One region of the Microbacterium sp. MMO-56 genome, then DNA from elsewhere that is predicted to be linked to it. Evidence: predicted binding sites of a transcription regulator. Region 1 holds the regulator's gene; each other region holds the start of a gene.
What was found. The regulator LexA, encoded in region 1, represses DNA repair genes until DNA is damaged. The targets are predictions, from matches to a motif close to TCGAACANNTGTTCGA.

Region 1 (4,331 bases):
TCGGACTCGGTGCCCGCGGTGACGCGCAGGCTCCGCGGCAGACCCACGTCGCGGATCAGCACGCCCCGGTCGTAGAGGCCCTGCCACGTCGCGGAGGGTTCGTCGACACCACCGAACAGCACGAAGTTCGTCCAGCTCTCGAACGGCTCGTATCCGAGGGCATCGAGGGTCGCCGAGATGCGGTCGCGCTGCGCGATGATGTCGTCGACCGTCGCGAGCATGACGGGGGCGTGCCGCAGGGCGGCGACGGCCGCGGCCTGGGTGAGGGCGCTGAGGTGGTAGGGCAGTCGCACCAGGCGCAGGGCGTCGATGACGGCCGGATCGGCGGCGAGGTATCCGACGCGAGCACCGGCGAACGCGAATGCCTTGCTCATCGTGCGGGAGACGACGAGCCGCTCGCGCCCCGGCAGAAGGGTCAGGGCGGACCGCGCGTCGCGCGGTGCGAACTCCTGATACGCCTCGTCCACGATGACGATGCCGTCGGTCGCGTCGTACACGGCCTCCACCACGTCGAGGGAGAGCGGCGTCCCGGTCGGATTGTTCGGCGAGCACAGGAACACGATGTCGGGCGCCGCATCCTCGATCTGGCGACGCGCATCGTCGACGTCGAGCGTGTAGTCGACGCCTCGGGTGCCCGCGACGTAGGTCGCGCCCGTGGCCCGCGTCAGCAGCGGGTACATCGAGTAGGTCGGAGCGAAGCCGAAGGCCGTGCGGCCCGGCCCGCCGAACGCCTGCAGCAGGTGCTGCAGCACCTCGTTGGACCCGTTGGCCGCCCAGATCTGGTCGGGGGTCAGTCCGTGGCCGAGGTAGTCCGCGAAGCCCTCGCGCAGCAGCGTGAACTCCCGGTCCGGATAGCGGTTGACCTCACGCACCGCCCGCGCGATCGCGTCGACGATGTCGTCCGCGACCTCGTCGGGTACGGGATGGGTGTTCTCGTTGACGTTGAGCGCCACCGGCAGAGGCGCCTGCGGTGCGCCGTAGGGCGTCAGGCCGCGCAGATCCGGTCGTAGGGGCAGGTCATCCACACTCGCACTCACAGCCCCATCGTAGAGCGGCCCGCGCGGGGACGCCCTGCTCGTCACCGGATCAGTCGGCGGACGAGTACTGCAGCGGAAGGGCGAGGCGCTCCCCCGCGGCCACGGCGCCGGACGGCAGCGCGTTCAGCCGGATGATCTCATCGACCACGTCCCGGGGATCGGCGTCCGGCGCGATGTCGCCGGCGATGGACCAGAGCGTGTCGCCGGGCATCACCGTGATGTGCGAGAACGTGCCCGCGGGCGCCCCGCCTTCGCCGGATGCCAGGGCTCCCCCGCTGGACACGATCGCGATGCTGAGCGCGATCACGGCGGGGAGGGACGCGAGGGCCGCGATCACGCGACGTCCACGGGCGGTGAGGCGCAGTCGCGTCGCGGGGATGCGCGCGCTCACGACCGGGGTGCCGGAGATGTCGATGGTGGTCATGGTCCCTCCTCAGGGCGAGGCCTCGGATGTCGGGATCTTCGCATCCGGCCCTCGGGCCGGAGGGCCGGGTGCGAAGTTCTCTTCCGAAGCTATCTTCGATAATGTGTGCTGTCAACCGGCATCCGTGTCGGAGAAGAATCGAACGCGACACGCGGATGCCTGCCGGTCGAATCGGCCGAGGCCGGATACGGTTTCGATACAGAGACCCCATCACCGACCTCCGACATTCGAAGAAGAGCGCTGGTCGCCGGGTGGATCGGGACGGACAGGACGATCAGAAGGAGTGCGCCATGGAACGACCGCAGACGCGTCGGCGGAAGAACCTCAGCGAGAAGCAGCTGGCGATCCTCGACATCATCCAGCAGTCGATCGCGCGCCACGGGTACCCGCCGAGCATGCGTGAGATCGGCGACGCCGTGGGCCTGAAGTCGCTCTCGAGCGTCACGCATCAGCTCAATCAGCTCGAGCTGAGCGGGTACCTGCGCCGCGACGCCGGGAAGACGCGCGCGATGGAGGTGCTGATCGACCTCCCCGGAGCGTCCACGGAGAACCCCGCCGACCTCGCCCCCGCCGTCGGCGACGCAGCCCTCGTCCCCCTGGTGGGCAGGATCGCGGCCGGCGTGCCGATCACGGCCGACCAGCAGGTCGAGGAGATCTTCCCGCTGCCGCGCCAGCTCGTCGGCAAGGGCGACCTGTTCATGCTCAAGGTGAGCGGCGAATCGATGATCGACGCCGCGATCTGCGACGGCGACTGGGTGGTCGTACGCTCGCAGCCCACGGCCGACAACGGGGACATCGTCGCGGCGATGCTCGAGGGCGAGGCGACGGTGAAGACCTTCCGCCAGCGCGACGGGCACACGTGGCTCCTGCCGCGCAACTCCGCCTTCGAGCCCATCCTCGGAGACGACGCCGTCGTGCTCGGCAAGGTCGTCGCCGTTCTGCGGGCGGTCTGACGCCGGGTCCGTCCCCGCATCGCCCCGCATCCGCCACAATGACGGGGTGAGCGCACATATCTCCACCGACGGCCGCGCGTGGCGTGCGTGGCTCTCCGCGACCTGCATCGTCGTGGCGGCGATCCTCGTGCCCGTCGCGATCGTCGCCGCGTGGGCGCGGGTGCAGCTCGTGGACGAGGACGCGTTCGTCGCGACGCTCTCGCCCCTCGCCGGCGACGCGGACGTGCAGGCGATGGTGGTCGACGAGACGATGGATGCCCTCACGGCGCAGGTGGACTTCGGCGCGATGGCCTCGAGCGTCGTCGACGGCGTCGCCGCGCTGGGGCTGCCCGCGAGAGCGGTCGCGGCGCTGCGACTGCTCGAGGAGCCCGCCGCCGAGGGGCTGAGGAGTGCCGCCGAGCGCGCGGTCACGCGGGCCGTCGGCTCGGAGGCGTTCACGGACGTCTGGGCGACGGCCACGCGCGCCGCGCACCGGGGTCTGGTCACCGCGGCCACCTCCGACGGGCGCGGACTCGTCGTGCGGACGGACGACGGCGTCGGCATCCAGCTGGGCGCCGTCGTGGCGCAGATCAGGCAGAGCCTCGCGGCCCGGGATGCCGCCGTCGCAGACCTCATCCCCGCCGTGGACCGCGTCGTGATCCTCGGCGACGGCGAGACTCTCGCGCTCCTGCGCGGCGGGTACGCCCTCGCCGTGTCGGTCGGCCTGTGGCTTCCGGTGCTCGCCGCGGCTCTCCTCGCGGCGGGCGTCCTCATCGCGCGGCGGCGCACGACCGCGCTGCTCGGCTCGGGCGTCGCACTGCTGGTCGGCGCCGGGGCGGTGTGCGTCGGCGTCGCCGTGGGCGGCTCGCTGGTGGGATCGGTCGCGGCCGACGCCGGCGTGTCCGCGCCCGGCCTCGACGCCGTCTACGTCCAGCTCACGGACGCGATGGTGCGGACAGCCGTCGTGACGGCCGCCCTCGGCGCCGTGCTCGCACCGGTGGTGTGGTCCCGCAGCCGGTGGCGCGTCCCCGCGGTGCTGCGCGCGCGACGCCCTGCGTCCGCGGCGGATAGCGTGGGGTGATGGTCTCCGCGCTCCCCTTCGGTTCCTGGCCCTCCCCCCTCACGGCGCAGTGGGCCTCGGCCGCTGCGCCGCGGTACGAGGGGGCCGCGTTCGTCGGCGACGAGGTCTGGTGGGGCGAGTCGCTCCCGGAGGAGGGCGGGCGCACGGCGGTGCGCCGACGCGATGCGGCGGGCACGGTCGAGACACTCCTTCCCGCGCCGTGGAGCGCGCGCTCCCGTGTGCACGAGTACGGCGGGGGCGCCTGGACGGTCACCGGCACCGGCACCCTGCTGTTCGTCGAGAAGACCGACCAGCGCGTCTGGGCACTCGATCCGGGTGAGGCGCCGCGCGCGCTGACGCCCGTCGATCCCGCGGCACGCTACGGCGGCCTGCGATGGCAGCACGGCACGCTCCTCGCGGTCCTGGAACGCGAGACCGGCGCGGTTCCGCACCGCGCGATCGTGCGCGTCTCGCTCGACGAGACCGATCCGTCGGTGACCGAGCTCGTCTCGGGAAGCGACTTCGTCGCACAGCCGGAGCTGTCCCCCGACGGGTCTCGCCTCGCGTGGGTCGCCTGGGATCACCCGCACATGCCGTGGGACCGCACCGAGGTGCGCGTCGGACGCATCGAGTCCGGTCGTGTCGCGTCGTGGCGCGCCGTGACCTCGGGCGAGACCGCGGCGCTCCAGCCGGCGTGGCGCACCGACGACGAGCTCGTCTGCATCGACGAGCCCACCGGCCGCTGGAACCTGTGGGCCGTCGACCTCGCGACCACCCGCACCGACACCGACACCGACACCGACGATGCCCCGCGGGATGTCGCGCGGCGTCCTCTGGCGCCCGCCGACGCCGACACGGGCGGAGGCCTCTGGGTGCTG
Region 2 (4,331 bases), on a different contig from region 1:
GATGGCGGGATGCCCTCGCTCGGTGATCTCGTCGCGCCGCGCCGCCTGGGGCGTGACTTCCGGTGGCTGCTGTCCTCGTCGTGGACGAGCAATCTCGGCGACGGCATCGCCCTGTCCGCCGCACCCCTGCTGATCGCGTCCCTCACGTCGTCGCCGATCCTGGTCGCCGCCGGCGCGATGATGCAGTTCCTGCCGTGGCTCCTCTTCGGCCTGTTCGCCGGCTCCGTCGCCGACCACCACGACCGGCGCCGCCTGGTCATGATCGCCAACGGCAGCCGCGCCGTCGTCGTCGCCGCGCTCGTCGTGTTCCTGCTGACCGGTCACGCGACCGTGTGGATCGTGCTGGCCACGGCCTTCCTCTACGGCACGGCGGAGGTGTTCGCCGACTCCGCCGGCAGCACCCTCCTGCCCATGCTCGTCCGCCCCGCGGACCTCGGCATCGGAAACGCACGCCTGCAGGCCGGATACCTGGTCGCGAACCAGCTCGCCGGTCCGCCGCTCGGCGCGTTCCTCTTCGCCGTCGGGTCGTTCTGGCCCTTCCTCGTGCAGATCCTCTGCGTGGCCCTCGCGGTGGTGCTGATCGCACGGATCGGACACACCCCGGTTCCGTCGGCGGAGGACGCGCACGACCCCGTCGCCCCTCATCCGATCCGCGAGGGTCTGGCCTGGCTGCGCCAGACGCCCGCGGTGCGCACCCTCGTGCTGATCATCCTGGTCTTCAACGTGACCTGGGCCGCGCCGTGGGGCATCCTCGTCCTGTACGCGACCGAGCACCTCGGCATGGGCGCGGTCGGATACGGCGCACTCACCACCGCGTCGGCGGTGGGCGGCCTCGCCGGGATCGCGTCGTTCGGCTGGCTCGAGAAGCACGTGTCCTTCGCGACGCTCATGCGCGTCTGTCTGACCCTCGAGGTGCTGATGCACCTCGGCTTCGCCGTGACGACCGAGCCCGCGATCGCGTTCGCGATCATGTTCGGGTTCGGTGCCTACGCGTTCGTGTGGGGCACGATCTCGACCACGGTCCGCCAGCGCCTCGTCCCCCTGCACCTCCAGGGTCGCATCGCATCGGTCAACATGGTCGGCGTCTTCGGCGGCTTGGTCATCGGTCAGGCGCTCGGCGGCGTCATCGCCCAGACGTGGGGGCTGACGGCGCCGTGGTGGTTCGCCTTCGGCGGCTCGGCGGTGACGCTGCTCCTCGTCTGGCGCTCGATCTCGCACATCGCGGCGGCGCGTCCGGTGCTGGCCGAGACGGACACCGCTCCGGCGGGCGGCGACGACCGGACGCCGACGCCGTGACCGCCGAAGAGCCGCTCTCGGGCGACAACGTCGCCTCGACGGTCGTCCGTGTCGGCGCGACGGTGCGCAAGCCGTGGACCGCCGCGACGGCGAGCGTCGTCGACTTCGTCGCGGCGCTCCGCCGCACCGGCGTCGATCTGCCGGAGCCGCTCGGGCGCGACGCGCAGGGCCGGCAGGTGCAGGAGTTCGTCCCGGGCATCCGTGCGATCGAGGCTCCCCCGCTGTCGCGGCTCGACCTGTCCCGGGTCGGCAGGATCGTCCGCCGCATCCACGACGCGAGCATGCCCTATACCCCGCCGGCGGATGCGGTATGGGAGAGTGCGATCCCCGCGCCCAGCGCCGAGCTCATCTGCCACAACGACCTGGCGCCGTGGAACCTGATCCTCGGCGAACGCTGGGTCTTCATCGACGCGGACGCCGCGGGGCCGAGCACACGTGTCTGGGACCTCGCGTACTCCGCGCAGGCATTCGCCCTGAACGACCCGAGTCGCGAGCCCCGCGCGGCGGCGGGCGATCTGGCCGCCCTCGTCCCGGCCGTCGTCGCCCTGATCTCCTCCGTGGCACGGGAGCAACTCCGCGCGCGTCAGGACCTCCAGGTCATGAAGACGTCGACCTCGTCCTCGGCATCGGCGGTGAACCCGTGCCGCTCGTACAGGCGGCGGGCAGCGCTGCCCTGCAGGACGTCGAGGCGCGTGACCTCGTCGAACGGCTCGGCGAGGACCGTGCGCAGCACCGCGCTGCCGACGCCGGCGCCCTGGGCGTGCGTCGCGAGGTAGAAGTGCTCGATCCATCGCGTCGCGCCCTCCGGGCGGGCCGTGATCGATCCGACGTCGCGACCCGCCACCACGACGATCCGCGTCCACTCGGGACGGAACGCGCGACGCATCCGATCGCGCACATGATGCTCGTCGAAGCGTCCGAGCCGCTCCAGGTCGCCTCGGAGGACCTCGGCCCGAAGCTCGACGAGCCAGTCGATGTCGGCCGGGATGCTGGGTCGGAGGCGAACGTCCATCTCTCTCAGGCTACGGGCCGCTGGCGTCGAGCGACGCTCGGTCGTATCTTTGTTCGAATGTCGGAGGTCCGCGGGATCATGGAGCATGTCCTTCTTCACCGACCTGCAGACAGCGCTCGACGCGCTGCGCAGTCTGGTCGGCGACCACGAGGATGCGACGCGGATCGCGGGCGCGGTGGCGGAGCTGGGCGACGACGCCGTCGTCTCGCTCATCGCGGCGGCGTCGGCGCTCGTGCGCGGCGGCGAGTCGCTGCGCATCGCCGGCTCCGGTGTCGTGGCCGCGCGATCGACGCGCGAGCACGGGCACGGGGGCCTCGCGCAGTCGCGCGGTCACCGCTCGCCCGTCGCCCTCATCCAGGAGCTCACGGGCACGACGCGCAGCGACGCCGCCCGGCAGGTGCGGCTGGGCGAGACGCTCGCCGGCGGGAAGGGCGGGCAGGGCGCTGAGGGCGGCGAGGGTGGAGACGGCGGGCACGGAGGGCCCGCGATGCCGGACCTCGCCGGAGCACCGGACGCTCCTCAGCCGGACGGCGCGGGCACCGCTCGCGACGACACCACCGCTCCGGCCGCCGAGCGACCGTGGCACGCCACGCTCGGCGACGCACTGATGAACGGTGCGATCACGTGCGCCCAGCACGACGCGATCCTTCGCGGCCTGGGCGAACCGCCCCGGGCCGACGCCGCACGCACGATGGTGGAGAGCTCGCCGGAACACGAAGGGCCGGACGACGAGGCGATGGACGCGACGGCGCTCGACGATGCCGCACCCGATGCGAGCGCGGCGTGGGCTGCCGCGGCGACACACCTCATCGATGAGGCCTCGCACCGCACCGTCGAGGAACTCGCCCAGGCGGCTCGGACCGTCCGCGACATCCTCGACCCGGCGGGCGCCGAGCGCCGCTTCGACGAGCGGTTCCACGGTCGGAGCTTCCGCCTGTGGACCGACCACGACGGTGTCCGCCGCGGCTCCTTCACGTTCGACGACGAGGCGGCGGCATGGGTCGCGGCCGTCATCGACTCGGCGCTCCGTCCCCGACGCGGCGGGCCACGGTTCGTGGGTCCGGAGGAACGGGCGCGCGCCGAAGAGCTGACCGCCGACCCCCGGACGAACGACCAGCTCGCCTACGACCTGCTGATCGACGTCCTCCGGGCGGGATCGCTCGCCGAGGCGGGCGCGGTGTTCGGCGCACGGCAGGCGGGGGTGCGTCTCGTGCTCACCACGGCGTCCGCGGCAGCCGTCGAGGACGGACGCCCCGCGGTCGGTCACCTGACCGACGACCGCACCGCTCTGCCCGGTTGGCTCGTCGCACGGCACGCCTGCACGACGGGCACCCTGCCGTGCACCGTCGACGGCCGTGGCCGGCCGCTCGACCTGGGCCGCGAGGTACGTCTGTTCACCCCGGCTCAGCGCGTGGCCCTGGCGCTGCGCGACGGTGGATGCCGGTGGCGCGGCTGCGACAGGCCACCCTCGTTCTGCGAAGCGCATCACATCGACCACTGGCACCGCGACGGCGGGAGGACCGACGTGGATCGTGGGATCCTCCTGTGCCGGTTCCATCACATGCAGCTGCACCACGGCGGATGGCGGATCACCCGCGACGGAGCGGGGAACACGGTGCTGCACCATCCCGATCGGCGCGAGGGCGTGCCTCTGCCTCCGCGGACGATGCTGCGCTACGCGTGGGGCGACCTCCGCCCGCCCCCGCCACGACTCCTGCGCCCCGGCCCCACCGCCCAGCAGGGACCCACCGCCCGCCCCGGCCCCACCGCCCACCCCGGGCCCGGTGACCGCTCCGGGCCCAGCGGCTACGCGCCGCCCGCCGCATCGAGCGCCGCGCGCAGCGGCGCGCCGAGCACCTCGAGACGCGCGACCCACGGCGCCGCCATCAGGCCGTCGCGGCAGAGCCGCTCGACCTCGTCGTAGGCGACCCACCGCGACGCGGCGACCTCCTCGGGGTCCAGCCGGAGCGGCGCATCGCCGGTCCATGCGAGGAGGTACAGGTCGAACAGCGCCCGCGCCTCC
Region 3 (4,331 bases), on a different contig from region 1:
CTGCCGACGGATGCCCGCGGGCACGCGGTCATCGAGGTCGAGGCCGAGAGCGCCGTCCTGGCGCTGCCCGACGTCCCGGCCGGCGTCGAGGTCGAGTGGGTGATCGACCCGACGCACGAGGTGGAGGCCCTCGCCGCGGTGCTCCGGCAGCTGGAGTGGCCGGAGGGCGACGTCCAGGTCTTCGCCCACGGCGAGCGGGAGTCCATGAAGGCCATCCGACGGGTGCTCTTCGACGAGCGCGGGCTGGACCGCTCCCGGGTGTCCCTGTCGGGGTACTGGGCGCGCGGACGCACCGAGGACCGCTTCCAGGCGGAGAAGCGCGAGCCCATCGGACAGATCCTGTGACCGGCACTCCGCCCGCCGCCGGGCCCCGCTGATCCGCATGCCGTCGTCGCCCCTGATCGGCATCGTCGTGACGGACGCCTACGCGCCCGAAGACCCCGACCACGACACTCCTCTCCTTCTCGAGGCGTTGCGAGCGCGTGGAAAGCAGGCTCTCCCGGTCGTCTGGCACGACGAGGACGTCGATCTGGCCGCATTCAGCCTGCTGGTGATCCGCTCACCCTGGGACTATCCGGAGCGGCCGGCCGACTTCGACGCGTGGCTCACGCGCGCCCAGAGGACGACGCGGGTCGTCAACGATCCCGCGATCGTGCGGTGGAACCTCGACAAGCGCTACCTGGCCGAGCTCGATGCGGCGGGCATCCGCACGGTGCCGACCGTGTTCGCCGCGACCCTCGACACCGCCCGGGCGGCGATCGCCGCGCAGGACGCCGACGGGGCGGCACGTGTCGTGATCAAGCCGACGGTCTCGGCGGGCGCGCGCGACACGGGGCTGTTCGCCGCGAACGATCCCGCGGCCCTCGACCTCGCCGCTCGGATCATCGCCGGCGGCGGTGTCGCGATGGTCCAGCCGGAGGTGCCGGAGCTGTCGGCGGGGCGGGAGAAGGCGCTGTACGCGATCGACGGCGCCTTCACGCACGCCATCGCGAAGGGGGCGCTGCTCGAGCCGGGCGGCGGGCTGCGGGGCGGCGTCTACGCGGAGAATCCTGTGCCGGTGCCGACCTCCGACGAGGAACGCGCCTTCGCGGCGGACGTGCTCGCCGCGGTGCGAGCGGTGACCGGAAGCGGCACCCCCGTGTACGCGCGCATCGACACCGTGGACTCGGAGCGCTTCGGACTGTGCGTGCTGGAGGTCGAGCTCGTCGAGCCGGCCCTGAACCTGCACGTCGCACCGCGGGCGATCGACGCCGTCGTCGACGCGATCCTCGCGGCGGTCGACGAGGCGGCCAGCGGCGCGTCCGAGTCGACACCCTGACCCGGTGCCGTCAGGGTCCGGGCGTCCTCGGTGGGGCGGCGATCGGTGGCGCGGCGCCGAGCGCGAGCGTGTCGGCGGCGGCCAGAGCCCGCACACGGGCGGTGATGCTCGCCCGGAGCGCGTCGTGCCGATCGCCGAGAGCCGTGGCCGGATCGTGCCAGCACGCGGGGTCATAGAGCCACACGGGTCGTCGGACGAGGTCCTCCGGTTCCCAGTCGTAGCGGGGCCAGACGTGGGCGTGCACGAAGGCGTCGGCGTTGCCCAGGATGTCGATGTTCACGCGGCGAAAAGATGCGTCGGCCGCTCGACACGCCTGTTCGACCGCAGTCGCGAGCAGATCGACATCGGCGAGGAAGCGGACGCGCTCACGCCGGGGCATCTCGGCGAGCGCTCGTGCGTTCGGGTCTTTCCCGAGCAGGACGCAGTATCCGGGGAGGAACTGGACATCGCCGATCACGGCGTACCCGCCGGCGAGCTCCGCGAGCACGGTCGGGTTCTCTCCGCGCGCCGCAGAGCCGATGCGGTCCTCGCGCCAGTCCATGACGTCGAGGGTACCGGCCACCGGATCGGCGGCGGAGCCCACGTGGTGAGATGGTCGGGTGGGACTCGAGCTATGTACCACCAGCGATGTCGACGCGCTCCGGTCGTTTCTGCGCCGTGTCGATCTGACGCTCAGCGGGCTGGATGCCCCGACGGTGCGCCTCTGGATCGACCGCGACCGCGACCGCGGGATCATCGGTAGCACGGGGTATGAGATGAGCGGCGACGGTCGACATGCGCTCATCCGCAGTGTCGCGGTCGACCTGGATCGGCGCACCCGTGGCCGAGGCAGCGCTCTGGCGTCGTTCGCCGTGTCCCGGGCGGCGGAAGCGGGGGCGACGACGGCGTGGCTCTTCAGCCGACGGTCGGGGCTGTTCTGGCAGAGCCTCGGATTAGCGCCGGCCGACCGCGACGAGCTCGCCCGGGCGCTCGGCGACACGCACCAGGTGCGCCTGTTCCAGCGCACAGGACAGCTGGAGCGAGAAGTGGCGTGGGCCCGAGCCCTCTCGCCGCAGTGATCGCGCCAACGGGAGGAGGCACCGCGGACGACGACCACGGGGCGTCTCTGGAACTGTGGACAACTCCGTCGAGTGTCGTACGTATGTTCTAATCTTGAGCCATGACCACCCCACCGCCTCCGCCGCTCATCGGCATCGCGCAGGCTCTCGCCGCGCTCGAGGCCGCGGGCGGCGGGACGTCTCCGGATGCCCTGACGCCGGCTCAGCTGTTGGCGGTCGGCGCCGCCTTCGGCGCGTTGACGCGACAGGTCGACGCCGCGTTCGCGCCCGTCGCGGCGGAGATCGCGCGGCAGTCGCGGATCGAGCTCGGCCGCGACTCGCTCGCACGGCGGCAGGGTTTCCGCTCCCCCGTCGCGCTCATCCAGGCGACGACGGGATCGAGCGTGGGTGAGGCCGCGAAGCTCGTCCAGGTCGGCGAAGCGACCGCGCCGCGGCTGTCGATCACCGGCGAGCGGATGCCGGCGAAACACCCCTCGGTCGCCGCGGCGGTCGCGGCGGGAACGCTCGGGGTGACGTCGGCCTTCGCGATCGTGGCCCTGCTCGATCGTCTTTCCACGAGGGTCGAGCAGGCGCGTCTCGCGGCGGCCGAGGCGGAACTGGTGTCGCTGGCGCCGGGCCTGCGCTCCGACGAGCTGTCGCGACTCCTCGCCCGCGCCGAGGCGCACCTCGACCCCGACGGGCTCGAGCCCCGCCACGAGGAGCGGCGGGCGGAACGGTCCCTGACTCTGCAGGAGCGCGACGGAATGCTCCACCTCACGGGAGTCCTCGACGTCGAGACCGCCGCTCCGATCAAGACCGCGATCGACGACCTCGTCTCCCAGGCGCTGCGACGTCGCCGCGATGCCGAGAGCGATGGCAGCGGCGACGACGCCGTCGCCGATCAGCGCACGATCCGACAGATGCGCGCCGACGCCCTCGCCGATCTCTGCCGGCACGCCATCGGATGCACGCAGGTCCCCACCGGACCCACCGCCACGGTCATCGTGCGGATGAGCCTCGACGATCTCCGGAGCGGTGTCGGCGCGGTGACGCTCGACGGTTTCGACACCGCCGCTCCCGCTTCCGTGGTGCGACGGATGGCGTGCGACCTGCAGGTGATCCCGTGGGTGATGGGCTCCGACGGAGAGATCCTCGACTGGGGACGCGCACGTCGCCTGTTCAGCCCGGCGCAGAAGCTCGCGCTGGCGGAGCGCGACGGCGGATGCTCCTCCTGCGGGGCGCCCACCGCCTGGACCCATGTGCACCACATCCGCTGGTGGGAGCGCGACGGCGGGCCGACCGATCTCGACAACGGGATCCTCCTGTGCGCGGCCTGCCACCATCGCATCCACGACGACGGGTGGGAGATCCGGGTCGATGGGACGGGAGTACGCGCCCAGGTGTGGTTCATCCCTCCCCCGTGGATCGATCCGTCTCGCGCACCGCGACGCGGAGGGCGAGCACGATTCGACCTCACGGCCTGACGCCGCGCGACACGGGCGACGTCGCCGGTGCCGGCCGGGAGCGAGCGAGATGGCCTGCCGTCGGGCGGCGCGGGCGAGATTGCCTGCCGTCGGGCGGCGCGGCCTGCCGCCGGCGAGGGGATCCCGCTGTCCCGGTGTCGGCACTCCGCGATAGACCGGACGCATGACGACATCCACGACGCAGAACTGGCTCGACGGCTACCTCAGGGCGTGGCGGACGAAGGACGACGCCGACGTCCGCGCCCTCTTCACCGACGACGCCGAATACCTCTTCCACCCCTACGAGACCTCCCCGGCCCGGGGGATCGATGCGGTCCTCACCGCCTGGCAGGATCCGGAGCCCACCGAGGCCGTCGCCGACCTCCACGTCCTGATCGAGGGCGACGACATCGGCATCATCCGCGGCACCGTCGACTATCCCGGGCACGCCTCCTACGTGAACCTCTGGGAGGTGCACTTCGCCGCCGACGGGCGCGCCCGCAGATTCGTGGA

Region 2: the regulator LexA is predicted to act here: its motif matches at 2,350-2,365, upstream of WFI00_RS10595 (HNH endonuclease signature motif containing protein).
Region 3: the regulator LexA is predicted to act here: its motif matches at 2,452-2,467, upstream of WFI00_RS02960 (HNH endonuclease signature motif containing protein).

What each region holds. Positions count from the first base shown of each region.
Region 1 is NZ_JBBCVW010000012.1:35,292-39,622, forward strand. Features, by position in the region: gene WFI00_RS11490 (histidinol-phosphate transaminase) at 1-1,037, opposite strand, end outside; gene WFI00_RS11495 (LysM peptidoglycan-binding domain-containing protein) at 1,087-1,461, opposite strand; gene lexA (transcriptional repressor LexA) at 1,752-2,414, shown strand; gene WFI00_RS11505 (hypothetical protein) at 2,461-3,474, shown strand; gene WFI00_RS11510 (S9 family peptidase) at 3,474-4,331, shown strand, end outside.
Region 2 is NZ_JBBCVW010000010.1:72,548-76,878, reverse strand. Features, by position in the region: gene WFI00_RS10610 (MFS transporter) at 10-1,296, shown strand; gene WFI00_RS10605 (phosphotransferase) at 1,293-2,072, shown strand; partial or broken gene WFI00_RS10600 (GNAT family N-acetyltransferase) at 1,973-2,182, opposite strand; gene WFI00_RS10595 (HNH endonuclease signature motif containing protein) at 2,394-4,232, shown strand; gene WFI00_RS10590 (NUDIX domain-containing protein) at 4,115-4,331, opposite strand, start outside.
Region 3 is NZ_JBBCVW010000002.1:271,179-275,509, reverse strand. Features, by position in the region: gene WFI00_RS02980 (siderophore-interacting protein) at 1-345, shown strand, start outside; gene WFI00_RS02975 (ATP-grasp domain-containing protein) at 383-1,318, shown strand; gene WFI00_RS02970 (HIT family protein) at 1,329-1,901, opposite strand; gene WFI00_RS02965 (GNAT family N-acetyltransferase) at 1,918-2,376, shown strand; gene WFI00_RS02960 (HNH endonuclease signature motif containing protein) at 2,478-3,839, shown strand; gene WFI00_RS02955 (nuclear transport factor 2 family protein) at 4,003-4,331, shown strand, end outside.